DNA from 3 places in the Bacillus sp. DTU_2020_1000418_1_SI_GHA_SEK_038 genome. Region 1 is predicted to be linked to each of the others. Evidence: riboswitches for the same ligand, from Rfam matches in the RefSeq annotation. Region 1 holds a riboswitch; each other region holds the start of a gene.
The links. Region 1 has a riboswitch for S-adenosylmethionine ahead of metK (methionine adenosyltransferase). Riboswitches for the same ligand answer to the same signal wherever they lie in the genome.

Region 1 (6,270 bases):
AATACGCCATTAGGAGACCACCCGTGCTCGTCATCACCGATAAGACGGCGATTAGGGTCAGCAGATAATGTTGTTTTACCAGTTCCTGAAAGTCCGAAGAATAGTGCTACATCTCCTTCTAGACCAACGTTTGCAGAGCAGTGCATTGGTAATATTCCGTTTTCTGGCAATAAATAGTTCATAACAGAGAATATAGACTTTTTAATTTCGCCAGCATATTCTGTTCCGCCAATTAATACGGTACGGCGTTCGAAGGAAACAATAATGAATGTTTCAGAATTTGTGCCATCTACAGCTGGGTCCGCCTTAAAATTTGGAGCGGAAATAACTGTGAATTCTGCCTGATGATCTAATAAATCCTCATCTGTTGGGCGAATGAAAAGCTGATGAGCAAATAAATTATGCCAAGCATATTCATTAATAACTTGAATGGGAAGGCGATGTTTTTTGTCAGCACCGGCGAATCCTTTAAATACAAAAACTTCATCTTTCTCTTTTAAATAGGTTATTACCTTATCATATAGGCTAGAAAATGCCTCTTCTGAAATTGGCTGATTGACATTTCCCCAATCCACTTTATCTTTCGAAGAAGCTTCTTCAACAATATATTTATCTTTAGGGGAACGTCCTGTATATTTTCCGGTAGTTGCACAAACTGCACCAGTCGAAGTGAGTGAACCTTCTTTACGATTTAATACCTTTTCCACAAGCTGCGGAACAGATAATTGTACTTGAATATTATTTCCCTTTAATAATTCAGTTAATTTATTCGGAATGCTAACAGAGTTCATCTGAAGAATACCTTCCTTTTACATTAAATTTATGAAAGACATTTCAATTTACGAATAGTATAACACATTTGGATGATTAATCTATACTAATTGTGGTTTTTTTCATTAAATATTTTTCTCTGTTTGAACAATAATAACTTCGATTAATGCAGAAGCTCGTTATGTACCACACCAATTTTATAGAGATAAAATATGTTAAACTAACATATAATTATATGATGGGGGTGGTGTTAGGTGAAAACGATTGCATTATACGATGAAACATGCAGTTTATGCAAGGAATCTAAACGATTTTTTGAAAAAATTGATTTTTTTCAAAAAATTAGCTGGGTTTCATTACAGGAATATGAAAGAAACGGCCATCCATTACTGTTCGATAAAATCAGCTTACGAAGAGAGCTTCATATTATTTCTTCCAGTGGAAAAGTCCGTAAAGGCTTTGATGCAGTGAGATATATACTCTTGCTTTCTCCTCCATTAAACCTATTAGGATTATGTTTATTTCTTCCTGGGATGTCGTTTGCAGGTAATCCTATATATAAATGGATAGCTAAGAATAGACATAAGTTTTTAAGGAAAAAATGCGACAATGGCAGTTGTTCCTTATGATGTACATGGACACAAAAAAAACACCAAAATTAATTAAGAATTTTATTGACTTCTTTTTATATATTAAGTTATGATTTATCCTTGAACGGATACTCTCTTATCCCGAGCTGGCGGAGGGACAGGCCCGATGAAGCCCAGCAACCTGCTATTAGAATTAACTTTATTTTAGTTGATTAAAGTTAAGCCTCCGGCGGATGCCTTAGATTTTTTGGCGTAAATATGCCAAGGCAAATTTGATTAGCAAAGGTGCTAACCTGACGCAAGGATTTATTCCTTGAACGATAAGAGTGAAAGGCGCGAATCGATTTGCTTCAACCTTTTCACATGGATGAAAAGGTTTTTTATTTTGCAATTTGATGAATGGCTTTCGAAAAGCCAGCACGCTTTATAATAAAAACTCCAAATTTATTTCATACTACTTAGGGAATGAGTTCCGTATCAAATGTTTTTATATAAAGGAGGAACATCAGCATGTCAACAAAACGTCGTTTGTTTACATCTGAATCAGTTACTGAAGGTCATCCGGATAAAATTTGTGACCAAATCTCTGATGCCATTTTAGATGCCATTTTAGCACAGGATGCAAATGCACGTGTAGCTGCAGAAACGTCAGTTACAACAGGTTTAGTTCTAATTGCAGGAGAAATCACTACATCTTCTTATGTAGATATTCCAAAAATCGTTCGTGAAACTGTCAAAGAGATTGGCTACACTCGTGCCAAATACGGTTTTGACTCAGAAACTTGTGCGGTATTAACTTCTATTGATGAGCAATCACCAGATATTGCGATGGGGGTTGACCAAGCTTTAGAAGCTCGTGAAGGCCAAATGACTGATGAAGAAATTGAAGCAATTGGTGCAGGTGACCAAGGTTTAATGTTCGGGTTTGCATGTAACGAAACAAAAGAGCTTATGCCGCTTCCGATTTCCTTATCTCATAAATTAGCTCGCCGTTTAACTGAAGTTCGTAAAGAAGAAATCCTTCCTTACCTTCGTCCAGACGGAAAAACACAAGTAACTGTAGAATATGATGAAAATAACAAGCCTGTACGCATTGACACCATTGTTATTTCTACTCAACATCATCCTGAAATTAGCTTAGAGCAAATTCAGCGTAATATTAAAGAGCATGTCATCAATCCAGTTGTTCCTAAAGAACTAATTGATGAGAATACAAAATACTTTATCAACCCTACAGGCCGTTTCGTAATTGGCGGACCACAAGGGGATGCTGGCTTAACTGGCCGCAAAATTATTGTTGATACTTACGGTGGATACGCTCGTCACGGCGGTGGAGCATTCTCTGGAAAGGATCCTACAAAGGTTGACCGTTCCGCTGCTTATGCCGCTCGTTATGTGGCAAAAAACATCGTTGCTGCGGGTCTAGCTGATAAAGTTGAAGTTCAGCTTGCTTATGCAATCGGAGTAGCACAGCCGGTATCTATTTCAATTGATACTTTCGGAACAGGTAAAGTAGAAGAAGACGTGTTAGTTGACTTAGTTCGCAAAAACTTTGATCTTCGTCCAGCTGGCATTATTAATATGCTAAACCTGCGCCGTCCTATTTATAAGCAAACTGCTGCTTACGGTCATTTCGGACGCACCGATATCGATCTTCCTTGGGAGCGTACAGATAAAGCAGATGCATTACGTGCAGAGGCTTTAAAATAATATTAATAGAGCGGAAGCTACATTTTTGATGTAACTTCCGCTTTTTTTATTCGTCTTATGTTAAAGATGATTTTAAATTTCTATTCTTCCCCATTCCTTACAAACACCTTCCTCTATTTCTCTAATCAATAAACTAATAAATTAGCACTCATCATCTAAAAAAGTGTAAATGGGTGATAAATGAATGAGCGGCTTTAGTGGATTTGTAAAACGAAAAAATGACAATGTAGATACCTTGAAAAGTGAATCAAGTTTTTATGACGGTGAGCATGTTATTTTCCATTATTTAAGGTGTGATGAGAAACCTTGTCCCTATCAACATGACCGATATTGGATTGTATTTACTGGAGAAATTACTAATATAAATGAGCTTAAAGGTGAACTTTCTGAATGTGCAAATTCTGTTCAGGAGATATTATTAATCTTATACAGACAATTAAAAGCAAAAATAGTGGAAAAGCTCCGTGGATTGTATGCTCTTGTTATTTGGGATGATCAGGATAAGGTTCTGTTTGGTGCCAGAGATCCTTTTGGGATTAAACCTTTTTACTATTATGAAGGAGTTGAAGGGATATACTTTTCCACTGAAAAGAAAAGCATTTTAGAAATTATTCAAATTGAAGTATTGAATAAAGATGCTTTACAGCAATATTTAACCTATCAGTTTGTCCCGGAGCCAGATACGATGACAGATGAGATCCGAAAGCTTGAGCCTGGGCATTATTTTATAAAGAAAATCGATACCCCGATGGAGATTATTTGCTATTGGAAAGCTTCCTTTCATCCAGTATTGAAACAAGAAGCTGAATTTATTCGAGAGATAAAAGGAGCCCTTTATCAGTCTATTCAATCGCATACGCAAAGCGATGCGCCGATTGGGTCCTTCCTCTCTGGGGGCATTGATTCCTCTATTATTGCTGCGATCGCAAAGGAATATCATCCAGACTTAAAAACATTTTCTGTTGGATTTGAGCAAGCAGGATTTAGTGAGATTGACATTGCGGAGAAAACAGCTGAAAGGCTTGGGATCGAAAATATTAGCAGGATCATTAATCCTGAAGAATTCATTAGGGAGTTGCCGAATATTGTTTATTCTTTAGAAGATCCGCTTGCAGATCCAGCCTGTATTCCGCTTTACTTTGCTTCTAAGGAGGCAAGTAAGCATGTAAAGATTGTTCTATCAGGAGAGGGAGCTGATGAATTATTCGGCGGCTATAATATTTATCGTGAACCACACTCCTTAAGGCTTTTTCAATATATACCTAATTTTATTAAGAGAGTTTTGAGGACGCTGGCTTTTTTTCTGCCAGAAGGGATTAGGGGAAAAAGCTTTATTGAGCGTGGGGTTACCCCCTTGGAAGAAAGATATATTGGGAATGCTAAGATTTTTTCCGAAGCAGAGAAACGTATGTTTTTCCGAGAATATAGAGATGTCCTAAGTTATACGAATATTACAGCTCCCCTATACAAAGAGAGTGCTTTATATGATGCGATTAACAAGATGCAGTACATCGATATCCATACTTGGCTAAGGGGAGATATTTTATTAAAAGCACATAAAATGACTGAGGCCCATTTATTAGATTTGCGGGCCCCGTTTCTAGATAAAGAGGTATTTGAGATTGCCTCTCAAATACCGAGCAGTTTAAATATCGCCAATGGAACAACTAAGTATATTTTGCGAAAAGCAGTGGAAGGAATTGTACCAGCTCATGTCTTAGACCGAAAAAAATTGGGCTTTCCTGTTCCGATCAGATTTTGGTTAAAGAGTGAAATGTATGATTGGACGAGAACAATAATTCGTGAAAGCGATACAGATCATTTATTTCACAAAGATTATTTTTATAGGCTTCTTGATGGCCATTATAAGGATCAATACGATAACAGCAGAAAGCTTTGGACGGTATTAATGTTTATGTTATGGTATGCCGTATTTATTGAAAAAAAGTATGAAAATGAACTAAGTTCAATGAATACGCTCCTGCCGATGGGTATATAAACTATAGGAAAGAATAAGTTATCAGTAAAAGGACATGTTAAAAAATATCTTAATTATTTCTGAAGTGATTTATAATACTGGGCTTTTTCAGCGTATTCTCTGCTTATTCTTTCCATATCTTGAATATCTTCTGGAGTCAATTCCCGAATTACTTTAGCTGGACGGCCAAAGGCAAGTGTATTAGGTGGAATTTTTTTACCTTGTGGAACAAGACTGCCTGCACCGATAAAGGCTCCTTCACCAATTTCAGCCTGATCAAGAATAATCGAGCCCATGCCAATTAATGCTTTTCGCCGAATAATGCAGCTATGTAAAATAACTTGGTGTCCTACTGTCACCTCATCTTCAAGAATTAGAGGATTGTTAGGGCTCTGGTGCAATACTGAATTATCTTGAATATTAACCTTTTTACCGATAATAGTAGGGGCGACATCCCCTCTTATAACCGTATTGAACCACACACTGGATTCATCCCCGATTTCTACATCGCCTGTAACGGTAGCAAAGTCTGCAATGAAAACTGAGTCAGCTATTTTGGGTTGTTTATCTTTATATGGATAGATCATGTTTGATTCTCCTTGAAATGTTTTATAACGTAATTTTACCATAGAAGGCTACAATCTTCTTTAGTGGTAACCTACGCTTAATTTAATGATGAAAAAATGTTTCTAGGCTATAATTTATACTAACGATTTCGTTTTCAACATAAGGTTTAGGAGGATATATGATGTGGAAATGGGAAGCTGAGGGAGAGGCTAAAGGTGTCGTAGTGATGGTTCATGGAGCGATGGAGCATCATCGCCGCTACGGCTGGCTTATTGAAATGTGGCGTTTATCAGGCTTTCATGTCATTATGGGAGATCTTCCAGGCCAAGGGATGACTACTAGATCACGGCGAGGTCATATTGATACATTTGATGAATATTTACATGAAGTGAAGGATTGGATACAGGCAGCGTACCAATTCGATTTACCTGTATTTCTATTGGGTCATAGCATGGGCGGCTTAATCTCTATTCGACTTTTGCAGGAAGAGAGATTGAAATTAGCCGGAGTGATCCTGTCATCCCCTTGCTTGGGCTTGGTAAAGATGCCTAACAAAATACTTAATGTATTTTCATTTCTTTTAAATAAAACTGTTCCAAGTCTGCGATTAAATTCCGGACTTACAGTAGATATGGCGACAAGGAATATTGATGT
Region 2 (6,270 bases), 590 kb from region 1:
AGAATTACATATTGCTATAAACCGAGACGTTATTAATTCTATTTAAAAGATAACAAACTAATGTCGAAGAAACCTTCATCCACAGATGCCCTCAGAAAAAGATTGCTTTTTTATACCTCAAGAAGCAAGGAGAGATACCATAATGGACACCCCTAAATTTATAAAGAATCACCAGGAGCATTTACAATTGATTAAAACCGCCATAGAAAAACAGGAAGCCTATCTTTTTATAGGGGCTGGATTTTCACAAAATGCTGAGCCTAAATCCGTTAAGCAGGAACATTATTCCAGAGGAAAACCACCTTTTTCTATTAGAAAGTCAGCCAAATTTACTGGTTTGTCAGCCAATTCCCGCAGGTAGTACCTAAATCTCTCTACATTGAAAAAGTCTTAATATAAGTGATATTTTCATATCGCACTTCCTAAAACTGAACATAAAAAAATAGACCTCTTGCAGATACTATAATGTATCTGTATTCCGTGATTCCTGAGTGTGATGTGTCTATTTTTTCAATCAACATCATCCGTTACATCATACATCTTTACTTTAATCTGAAAGCCCTCGTAAGTCATAAGCATCTTTCCAACTTCTTCCCATGCAAAAGGTTTTCCATCAATGATAATAAGGGGTACGCCGTCAGATGATTCATCATATTCAATAATGCCTGTGAACTGATCATGAATAATTGAATTGTATGCTTGTCCATTAGGGAATAGCTTTGACTTAACTTGTTGCATATGGATACCTTTTCGAGTCTTTTCAATTAGCTTAGTAAGTAATTCTGTCTGATTGGAATCCAATTCACCATGGATAGCAAATTTGTAACCATACTTTATGTCCTCCGCAGCCTCCAAGTAAAGCCCGACTGGATGCAGTCGCCTTTCCACATAGAAAGTTCTGCTTACACCTTGATAATCCTTCAATGAAAAGCTTTCTATCAACTGCTCTAGGTCTACCCCTAGCTCATCGGACATAATCTCGTTGTAGCAATTGTTACATAATCGCTTACTAGTTGCCCCGTCTTTCAATATGATTTTTACTTCATTCGTTCCGCAGCGCTCACACTTGTCCATATGCTCACCTATTTAGTTTTTCTTCTATTTTATCATAATGACAATTGGATTAGAAAAATGCAAAATTGCAATAGCATGTTCATTGCTTTGTACGCCAGCCTATCAAACACCCCTTTTCTTACAGGGAGCGTCAACCGTCCATCCGGTTTTTGTAGTTGCTAGATTGATATTATCATTTTCAATTCAAAAAATTAGCTAAATCCGATCATTTGCTCCGCGTTCTTTATTACCACATAGTAAAACCTTCAATTTATTCATACAACAAATTAAGCTTAAGATTGGCTTTATTGCACATTATCCTTCGAAGATTCATCTCCCCTTCAGAAAATACAAAATCACACAGAAAAAGGTACTCTAATCTATCAGTTCTGTAATCTAAGTTGTACCTAAGCCTGTTTAGGCCACTTAAACGACATATTGTTAGATAAAAACTTCACTTTGACAGAGAGGCTGAAGGTTTATCAGCCAAATTGGGCAGTTTGTCAGCCAGATTTTGAATTTGTCAGCCAATTCCAGGTAGTTGTCAGCCAAATTGACTGGTTTGTCAGCCAATTCCCACAGGTGGCACCTAAATCTCTCTACATTGCTTATATAAGTGAACTTTTCATGATCTCACTTCCAAAAATTACATCCCTGAACGTGGTAAAAAAATACAGGATTTCCTCCTGGAATAAAGTGAATAGGCGCATCTAGATTATTGTGCTTGATTACAATTAATATCCTAATAGACTTTTTTCCAAACCCTTTATCAACGCGGATCGGTACTAATTTCACAAAAAATAATTTGACTTAATTGAATTTTGTGATAATATAAATACAATAATTCCTATTGTTATACTACGAATTAAACTCTTTTTATCCAGATAGAGGGTGAGACTACCCCCGCGAACTCTCGGCATCCAGGTTTTAAAGCGAGGTCAGACATCACTCAGATTGCGAAGAACCCTGGTGCCAAATTCAGAAGAGTGGCTGCTCATTCCGAAGATAAGAAGGTGTTGGCAAAATGGCTTCACGTTTCGTAATGCACCCTTCTATTATCGTAAAGAAGAGTTGTCGTTTTTCCAAAGCTGTAAAGCAAGTAAATGAAATCCAAATTGGAAAGGGAGAGAAAAAGATGGCCATTTCAACATTTAAAGCAAAAACAGTTTTAAAAGAAAACGTATTAGTGGAAACAGAATCGAGAGGGCATAAAGTGATTGTGGATGAGCCAGCAACCTTAGGAGGAACTGATAAAGGAATGAATCCGGTGGAACTACTTCTGTCCGCTTTAGGTGCGTGCCAGTCAATCGTAGCGAGAACATATGCGAAGCAATTCAATATCGATCTTAAAAAGTTTTGGGTTGAATTAGAAGGAGATATTGACCTAGACGGGTTTTTTAACAAATCTGATGTAAGACCAGGATTCTTATCCATACTGTATACGTTTCATATCGAAACGGATGCCCCAGAAGATAAAGTCGAAGCATTTAAAGCATTCGTTGAAGATCATTGTCCTGTCGGCGACACGATTGCCAATCCTGTGAATCTTGTTTCTTCAAAAATGGTTGTTCATCAGCCTGTTAAATAAAATACGGCCGCAAAGATAAAAATACGAATATATAAACTAATAAGAGACACACAGGAAAATTAAATTCTTGTGTGTCTCTTTTAATATACGACTAATGTGAAACAGGATTTTCCCGGGCGTCACTGCGACGAAATGATCCTTTATTCCGCTAATACTTTTCAGGTCTCTATTAATCAAACGTTTAATTAAATCCCCTTAAATCCAGACAGGACAAGGGATTGAGACTGTTCAATCAAACGTTTGTTTAAAGGCCAGCTTGCACCGTGACAGGATCTCACTAAGTTTGTATCATAATAATTATTAAAATTTGGCCATTGCTTTAAATTGATATATAAATACGAACATACATATTAATCAAACGTTTAATTAAATCCACTCAAAGCCATACAGGACAAGGGATTGGGACTGTTCAATCAAACGTTTGTTTAAAGGCCATCTTGCACCGTGACAGGATCTCACTAAGTTTGTATCATAATAATTATTAAAATTTGGCCATTGCTTTAAATTGATATATAAATACGAACATACATATTAATCAAACGTTTAATTAAATCCCCTCAAAGCCAGGCAGGACAAGGGATTGGGACTGTTCAATCAAACGTTTGTTTAAAGGTCCTCTTGCATTGATCGCACAGGATCTCACTATGTTTGTATCATACTAATTATTAAAATTAGGCAATTACATATTAATCAAACGTTTAATTAAATCCACTCAAAGCCAGGCAGGACAAGGGATTGGGACTGTTTAATCAAACGATTAATTAGACCCTCTAGGTATAGATAATAGCAAAGGTCTATCTAACGATTGTTGAATATCTTCCCAGTATCACTGTGACCATTCGGTTAACGAAAAAAAGAACCCCCCAGAAAAGCGAATCAGTCCGCTTTTCTGGGGGATCTAGTGTTGGTATGTGGAAGAATTCAACTTAAATCATACAACTCTACTTAGAAAATGTTCCAAAAATCGATCGGCTTCTACTTCTGTACAGACGCGAATCTTAGGTTCACCTTCAGGATGACCGATGGTTCTCCCTACCTCTTCTCCTTCTAAAACAACCTTTACATTCATCGTTTCCGTCTTTACAAAGCTTGGATCAATGGCAACTCCCACGGCAAGTGGATCATGAAGACCACAACCGGCGATCCCTGGATAATATTTCTCATAATATCCGATATAAAACTCAGTCATATCCGCAAAAAAATGAGCCGTTTCTTTTCCAGTCTCACGCCATTCATTCACCCTTGATAGTGGCAATAATGTTTGCAAGGTTACATCTAATCCTACAAGAGTCACGTTTAAACCAGATGAGAAAACATAGTCAGCTGCTTCAGGGTCTGCGATGATATTCGCTTCAGCATACGCATTTACATTCCCTGGTACTTTTACAGCCCCACCCATCACAACGACCTCTTTAACGAGCGGGATGATTTCCGGTGCTTTTTGGATCGCTAAAGCAAGATTTGTCAGTGGTCCCACAGCAATGATCGTTATTTCATGCGGGCGATTTTTCACCTGTTCGATCATAAAATCCGGGGCAAATTGACTCATCGCTTGAGTCGTCGGTTCGTTCTTCAACGTATTGCCTATTCCATCCTCTCCATGGACATGTCTCGCCCAAACCTCTTTTTCGCCGCGCACGAATCGTTGAGCAGCCCCTTGATAAACAGGTATTCCCGCTCCTACTTTTTCCAGAACGGTAAGTGTATTACGAGTCGCTTCTTCTACGGGTACGTTACCGAAACAGGTCGTAAAACCAAGCAGCTCTAGTTCTGGAGAGTTTATGGAGTAAGACATCGCTAATGCATCATCAATTCCCGTATCAACATCAAATATAATCGGTTTCAAAACAAATCCCACCATTCAACAATTTAAATTATTTTTTAGTATAACTTTGAAGTGCCTCAGTGACCATATTCCAAAACTTCGCATGGTCTAGTTTCAAGGCAACATTGACATTTGGTTCACGGTCGGTTACACCGTGCATATCTACTAAGGTCATTCCGTAAGTATGAACCCCGGTTGTCTCCACATCCACACGCAACTTTTTCGTCTCAACAACAGAAGGATCGATACAATACGCTACACAACAAATATCATGTACAGGTGGATGTTCGAATCCAAATACCTCTAAATACGTTTTGCGGAAAAACACCAGTAGTTCGTTCACAAATTGCGCAACGGGATTGTCAATCGCAGCAATGCGTTCGCAAACCTCGTGAGTCGCTAAAGCTTGATGAGTAAGGTCAAGCCCCATCATCGTAATCGGAGCGCCACTCTCAAAAACAACCTTTGCAGCCTCCGCATCCACATAAATATTGAATTCTGCTGCTGGAGTCCAGTTGCCAAACGTTCCTCCACCCATGATGACAATTTCCTGTATTTTAGAAAGGATAGCCGGTTCACGTCTCATAGCCATCGCAATATTCGTTAGCGGGCCAGTAGGAACGAGTGTAATATCCCCATCTGATTCCATTAGCTTTCGAATAATAAAATCAACAGCATGTTCCTCTTCAATCGTTTTAGTAGCCTCTGGCAGGACCGGTCCGTCCATTCCGGAATCTCCATGAATATCGGGAGCAGTTTCGCGTTTTCTGACAAGCGGTTGACCGCTTCCTTGGAAAACAGGTACATCATACATGCCAGCAATCTCACAAACTTTTAGGGCATTCGCTGTTGTTTTCTCCACTTCAGCGTTCCCTGCTACAGTTGTAATACCGACTAATTCGATGTTTGGATTCCCTGCTGCGAGCAAAATAGCAATGGCATCATCATGACCTGGATCACAATCAAGAATAATTTTGCGTTTCTTGTTTTCTAGCATAGAAAAATACCGTCCTTTTCATTACTTTGTAAATGCCACACATAAAGAATCTACTATTTATTATGCTTTCATAGGGCATATATCAATCGAGCTAAAATGGTGATTTAAGAATAAAACCACTTGATTTCAATTTGCATATCCTCCCTTTTGATTGAAAGCGATGACAAAAAAGAATGCTCAACATAACACAATCTTATAATATCAAATTTTCACATAAAAAAGAAAAACGATCTCAAAGGTAAATGAGACCATTTCAACATTCCTTATATAAAAGAACACAGACCGACAGCATTGGTATCTACTAAATTTGAGTGCTTTATTTTTGGGTCATACCTATCATAGCAATGCCAAAGCATCCATAAACTTTCTCGCTCTATCTTCCTGCCCTTCTTAATTAATCGTTTGATTAACACCACATGCCTTGCCACACAAGGCTTCTCGGCATTCAATCAAACGATTGATTATATGAAACATACTGTAAAACAAAATTTTTCAGGTTGTCACTGTGACCGTTCCAAATGAAAGCACATTTTAATCAAATGTTGTAAACACATACACATTATCCGCCAAATGTTCATTTATCCTATGGAAAAATGTGCTTTTATTAAGTTGTTTTGTAATCTAAGTTATACTAATCCTGTTTTGACCACTCAAAATACATAATGTGAGATTAAAATTAAACTTTTGCAGGGGGAATGGAGGGTTTATCAGCCAAATTTGGTAGTTTGTAAGCCAGATTGAGGAGTTTATCAGCCAATTCCAGGCGGTTGTCAGCCAAATCGACTGGTTTGTCAGCCAATTCCACTT
Region 3 (6,270 bases), 1.2 Mb from region 1:
TACTAGTGTTTCTGGGGCAAACACGTTATACCCATATTCAAAGCCTAATACTGCCATTTCGGATAATGGGCTATTATGAACTGCAAAGGATGCTTTAGCCGTTGACATTAAATGAAGCGGAGAATATGATTTACCGGTTTCGTTATCATGTAAAACGATATTGCGGTGTGCAAACGTCCCCCGCTCAGAATCCTGACCTGTAAGACGGATTGGAGTACCATCATTAACAATTGATGCAAATGCTAATGTTTCCGCATGCCCCCAATCAATTTTTGCTTCACCTTCTAGTGCATCCAATCTTCTCTTTAATATCTTATCGAGTTTATTAAATACAAAAAAGTTTTCTGGGAAACCTAAAAGCTCCTGATTCATTTGCTTTAATGTTTCGATAGGTACAGCCGTATTAACATTTGGCAAGCCCTTTTCAACAGTTTCAGGTGGGTCCATATCCACAATGTCAATTTTTTTATTTGGAACCTTTTCATAGGCGGATTTTAATTTATCGATGATGGCTTCTTCCATTTTCGAAGCTTCATCCTTCGTAATGGCTGCTTGGCTAATTAGCTTATCTGCATATAAATTCTTAACCGTTACTTCCTGATGGATGATTTTATACATTAATGGATTCGTTGTCATTGGTTCGTCCATTTCATTATGGCCAAATCGACGATAGCCAATTAAATCGATTAAGAAGTCTTTTTGGAATTTCTCTCTGTATTCACATGCTAATCTTGCTGCAGCTACACATGCTTCTGGGTCATTAGCGTTCACATGAAGAATAGGAATCTCATAGCCCTTTGCTAGATCACTTGAATATCTTGTAGAACGCGAGTCATAGGATTCTGTCGTAAATCCAATCGTATTATTCGCAATGATATGTATGGATCCCCCAGTGTCATAACCTTTTAGCTGGCCAAGGTTTAATGTTTCTGCGACAACTCCCTGACCTGGGAAGGCTGCATCCCCATGTATTATAATAGAGAGAGCTGATCTGAAATCTACTTCAGGATATCCTTTGCTCGTTCGATCATCCTGTGCTGCCCGTGTATATCCTTCAACAACAGCACCGACAAATTCTAAATGGCTCGGATTATTTGCAAGAGTTAACCTCGCGATAGTTGTATTTTCATCTTTTATTTGCTTGTCCAATCCAAGGTGATACTTTACATCCCCTGTCCAGCCATAGCTTATGCCAATGGAGCCTTCAGATGGAACAAGCTCTTTATTAGGAGCGTGCTGGAATTCTGCGAATATCATTTCATACGGCTTTCCCAGAACATGTGCAAGCACATTAAGGCGTCCACGGTGTGCCATCCCAATATTTATTGTTTTAGTACCATTTGAGACTGATTCGGAAACAATTTCATCCAATAAAGGAACCATCGAATCAAGTCCTTCAATGGAAAATCGTTTTTGACCTACAAATGTTCGGTGAAGGTACTTTTCAAATTCCTCTACTTCTGTAAGTCTTCTTAGGATTTTCGTCTTTTCTTCTGCTTTTAAGTTTAGATTTAATTCATTTGATTCTACTTTTTTCCTGAGCCATTCCTTCTCATTCTCATCATCTACATGATGAAATTCGAAAGCGATGGTGCCCATATACACACTTTTCAAATATTCAATCGCATCATGTCCGTTTCTTAGTGGAACCTTTGCTTCTGTACAAATAAGATTAGCTGGGATTGCCTTTAGGTCTTCTTCAGTTAAACCATATCGAGAAAGTTCAAAGAGCTTTCTTTCTGGTTCATGATTTTTTAATGGATAAATATCAGCTGCACGATGCCCGTAAAATCTAATATTATCCGCAAGACGAATAGCAGCTAAAGTTTTCTCTAATACATTAGAGTTTGTAAATGTTACATTTGCTTCTGACTTAGGGAAATCTTTAATTTCAGTAACAGGTGATCCCGTCTCATCAAAATAGGCTCTCATTTCTGGATCAATGGAGTTAGGATCTTGCAAATAGTTTTCGTATAACTCAATGACATAGCCAAGGTTTGGACCATAAAATCCTTGATTAAAAGGTCTCTCACCATTCAATGGCTTTTTCATGTAAAAAAACCTCCACCACTATATTTGAAAAGTTCTATGTCCATTATTCTTTCCCTAAAAAACGATTAAATGAGTAAATTGGTAATTGGCAATACTTAATTGAGAATTACAAGAATAATAATATTTTTAGGGTACAAATAATTTCCAAAGCCATTTTAACACGTAAAAGTTTGTTATTCAAAGGTTTTAAACATGGATATAGTAGAAAATATTTGTTTTAAAAAAACCTATTTTAGTAAAGTAATCCATAAACGATTCTTTAGCTTGATATAATAATAAAGACAACGCTTACACAAATGCTAACTATGTGTCATCTCAATATGGATAAACAAATTATTATTTAAAGAGGATTGACTTTTCTGAATGTTAACGTGTAATATTAATAGAAAATTGAAAATGATTTCTTATCAAGAGAGGTCGAGGGTAAGGCCCGAAGACGCCTCAGCAACCATCAATCGCTAAAAATAGATTGAAAAGGTGCTAATTCCTGCAAGTTTTTATTAAAACTTGAAAGATAAGAAGAGTGACTATGTAAACAATGAAAAGTCTTCTTCTTAAGAAGGCTTTTTATTTTTTTTCAATAAAAAGGAGTGCTGACAATGTATAAGACAGATACGATTCTTGCGCAAATTGGAAACCGAAGTGAAACAGTTACTGGGACTGTTAACCCGCCCATTTATCTCTCAACGGCCTATCGGCATGACGGAATTGGCCAGTCTACTGGATTTGATTATATTCGAACAGGAAATCCAACACGAACAATATTGGAAAAGGCAATTGCTGAGCTTGAGGAAGGAGATCAAGGCTATGCATGCAGTTCAGGTATGGGTGCAATCCTTACCGTCCTCTCCCTGTTCCAATCAGGCGATGAATTAATCGTTTCAAAGGATCTATATGGCGGTACATATCGTTTATTCGAGCAAGGTTATAAGAAATGGGGCTTGAATTGTAAATATACTAAGGACTTTTCAGCTGAAAGTCTGGAAAAGGAAATCACAGCAAATACAAAGGCTATTTTCATTGAAACCCCTACAAATCCATTAATGGAGGAAACTGATATTAGAGTAGTGGCTGAGTTTGCGAAAAAGCATCAGCTTTTACTGCTTGTTGATAACACATTTTATACCCCTGTTTTACAGCAGCCAATAAAGCTTGGTGCTGATATCGTCATCCACAGTGCCACGAAGTATTTAGGCGGACATAATGATGTGTTAGCCGGATTAATTGTTGCGAAAGGAAAAGAGTTATGTGAATTATTAGCCATGCACCACAATGCAGCAGGTGCGGTACTAAGCCCATTTGATTCATGGCTTCTCATACGCGGAATGAAAACACTTGCGCTGCGGATGGAGCGTCACGAAAAGAATGCTCAGGAAATTGTCCGTTATTTATCTGAACATGATGTTGTAACCGATGTGCTCTATCCTGGCCGAGGAGGGATGGTTTCATTTCGAATTAAGGACGAATCTTATGTAAATCCGTTTTTACAAAGTCTTTCCTTAATATCCTTTGCGGAAAGCCTTGGGGGTGCGGAAAGCTTTATCACCTACCCTGCAACCCAAACTCATGCAGATATCCCTGAACAAATTCGAATTGAAACCGGAGTCTGTAACCGTTTATTGCGTTTTTCCGTAGGCATCGAAAATGCTGAAGATATTATCCAGGATTTAGAATTGGCATTCGCTAAAGTTATGGAGGGTGTTGCACTATGAGTAACGAGGTTAGCTATCATTTTGAAACAAAGCTTTTGCATAATAATCATAAATATGATCCAGTAACTGGTGCGGTGAGTGTACCTATTAACCATGCCTCTACCTTTCACCAATCTGACTTTGATACATTTGGAAAATATGATTATGGAAGAAGTCTGAATCCAACTCGTGAAGCACTTGAAACAGTTATTGCGGATCTTGAGGAAGGAACGCATGGCTTTGCGTTTTCTTCCGGAATGGCTGCAATCTCAACTGCATTTTTACTCCTCTCACAAGATGATCACGTTTTAATAACGGAGGATGTTTATGGTGGTACCTATCGTTTCGTTACACAAGTACTTACCCGATTAGGCATTGAACATACATTTGTTGATATGACTGACTTAGGTGCAGTTCAAAAAGCTATTCAGCCTAATACGAAGGTGTTTTACGTGGAAACTCCTTCCAACCCACTATTAAAGGTGACTGATATAAAAGCGATAACTACACTCGCAAAAAAGCACGGAGCTTTAACATTTGTTGATAATACATTTTTAACGCCTGCCCTACAAAAGCCGCTCTCTTTAGGAGCAGATGTTGTTTTACATAGTGCCACGAAATTTTTATCGGGACATAGTGATGTTGTTGCTGGCCTTGCAGTTGTGAAGGACGCTGAACTGGCTAAAAAACTAGGATTCTTGCAAAATTCATTTGGTGCTATTCTAGGCGTTCAAGATGCTTGGCTTGTTTTAAGGGGAATTAAAACTTTACATGTCAGACTAGAACACTCTATGAATTCAGCGCGAAAAATTGCTTCATTTTTAAGGGATCATCCAGCAATTAAAAAAGTATTTTACCCTGGTTTTGAAGAGCATCCGCAATATCAAATTCAATTGGAGCAAGCAAATGGTCCAGGAGCTGTTCTGTCATTTGAACTTGAGGATGAGTCGGCAGTTAGGGAGTTTATTTCAAAGGTAAAAATCCCTGTTTTTGCAGTCAGCCTCGGAGCTGTTGAGTCCATCCTCTCCTACCCTGCAAAAATGTCCCATGCTGCGATGCCAGAAGCTGAACGTGAGCAAAGAGGGATTAAAAGCGGATTGCTAAGGCTTTCAGTAGGATTAGAAAATCCCGATGATATCATTAATGACATCACTTCAGCTTTAGCTGATTCTGTTAAGGTTTTAGAACAGGAGTACCGTTAAGGAGGATGACAATGAGTTTCCTAGATAGATTGAAAAATGAAATATTAATAGCAGATGGCGCGATGGGAACTCTTCTTTATTCGTATGGGACGGATAGCTGCTTTGAGAATTTAAATCTCACCCATACGGAACAGATCCAGCAGATTCATGAGGCGTATATCCATGCTGGAGCAGATCTGATTCAGACAAATTCATATGCTGCCAATTATTTAAAGCTCCAAAGGTATGGGCTTGAAGATAGTGTAAAGGAAATTAACACCGCTGCAGTCAGAAATGCAAGGAAAGCAGCAAAAAAGGATACATTTGTCGCTGGAACAATTGGCGGTATTAGAGGTATTAAACCAAATATGGTCGCTCTGGAGGAAATAAAAAGAAGCTTTAGAGAACAGCTCTATTGCCTCCTGCTTGAAGGTGTAGATAGTATATTACTAGAAACGTATTATGACCTCGAAGAGCTTGAAAATGTGCTGACCATTGCTCGTAAAGAAACAGATTTACCGATCATTGCTCAAGTTTCGCTTCATGAAGCTGGTATTTTGCAAGACCAAACTCCAGTTTCCGAGGCCCTAACGAGATTAGAAAATTTAGGTGCTGATGTTGTCGGGTTAAATTGCCGGCTCGGCCCCTATCATATGCTTCTGACATTGGAAAATGTACCTCTGCCAAAGCAAGCATTTTTATCCTCCTATCCTAATGCAAGTATTCCGGCCTATACGGATGGGAAATTTCATTATGAAGGGGATTCAGAATATTTTAAACAATCGGCAAGAGATTTTCGAAATCAAGGTATTCGCCTATTAGGCGGCTGCTGCGGAACGACTCCTGATCATATTCGGGCATTCTCTGCTGAGCTTAAAGGGATGCCGCCGATTGTAGAAAAAACGATCAAAAAACGCAGTGAAATAAAAATTACTAATCCTTCAGCTGCGATTCGAGAAAACCCTCCCTTACATGACATAGTTAAGGAGAGATCTTCTATTATTGTGGAGCTTGACCCGCCAAAGAAATTAAATACAGATAAATTTTTCGAGGGAGCAAAAGCTTTAAAGGATGTCGGCATTGATGCGATTACGTTAGCGGATAATTCTCTTGCTTCTCCGAGAGTATGTAATTCTTCTCTCGGCTATCTTGTTAAAAAGGAAATTGGAGTAAGACCATTGGTGCATATTACATGCAGAGATCGCAATATCATTGGTCTGCAGTCCCATTTAATGGGACTGCATACACTCGGTTTACATGATGTATTAGCTGTAACAGGAGATCCAGCAAGAGTTGGAGACTTTCCTGGTGCGTCCTCCGTTTATGATTTATCATCATTTGAATTA

Region 2: linked by a shared signal. The riboswitch ahead of RRV45_RS20275 (OsmC family protein) and the one ahead of metK (methionine adenosyltransferase) in region 1 are both predicted to bind S-adenosylmethionine.
Region 3: linked by a shared signal. The riboswitch ahead of RRV45_RS11360 (methionine biosynthesis PLP-dependent protein) and the one ahead of metK (methionine adenosyltransferase) in region 1 are both predicted to bind S-adenosylmethionine.

The regions. Positions count from the first base shown of each region.
Region 1 is NZ_CP135435.1:3,488,427-3,494,696, reverse strand. Features, by position in the region: gene pckA (phosphoenolpyruvate carboxykinase (ATP)) at 1-791, opposite strand, end outside; gene RRV45_RS17430 (thiol-disulfide oxidoreductase DCC family protein) at 1,026-1,400, shown strand; SAM riboswitch class I at 1,495-1,688, shown strand; gene metK (methionine adenosyltransferase) at 1,872-3,071, shown strand; gene asnB (asparagine synthase (glutamine-hydrolyzing)) at 3,256-5,070, shown strand; gene RRV45_RS17415 (gamma carbonic anhydrase) at 5,124-5,636, opposite strand; gene RRV45_RS17410 (alpha/beta hydrolase) at 5,798-6,270, shown strand, end outside.
Region 2 is NZ_CP135435.1:4,080,964-4,087,233, forward strand. Features, by position in the region: gene RRV45_RS20265 (hypothetical protein) at 143-361, shown strand; gene RRV45_RS20270 (DUF7713 domain-containing protein) at 511-1,074, opposite strand; SAM riboswitch class I at 1,927-2,065, shown strand; gene RRV45_RS20275 (OsmC family protein) at 2,189-2,641, shown strand; gene RRV45_RS20280 (nucleoside hydrolase) at 3,573-4,487, opposite strand; gene RRV45_RS20285 (nucleoside hydrolase) at 4,516-5,463, opposite strand; gene RRV45_RS20290 (hypothetical protein) at 6,140-6,268, opposite strand.
Region 3 is NZ_CP135435.1:2,287,905-2,294,174, forward strand. Features, by position in the region: gene RRV45_RS11355 (2-oxoglutarate dehydrogenase E1 component) at 1-2,052, opposite strand, end outside; SAM riboswitch class I at 2,454-2,573, shown strand; gene RRV45_RS11360 (methionine biosynthesis PLP-dependent protein) at 2,652-3,764, shown strand; gene metC (cystathionine beta-lyase) at 3,761-4,945, shown strand; gene RRV45_RS11370 (bifunctional homocysteine S-methyltransferase/methylenetetrahydrofolate reductase) at 4,957-6,270, shown strand, end outside.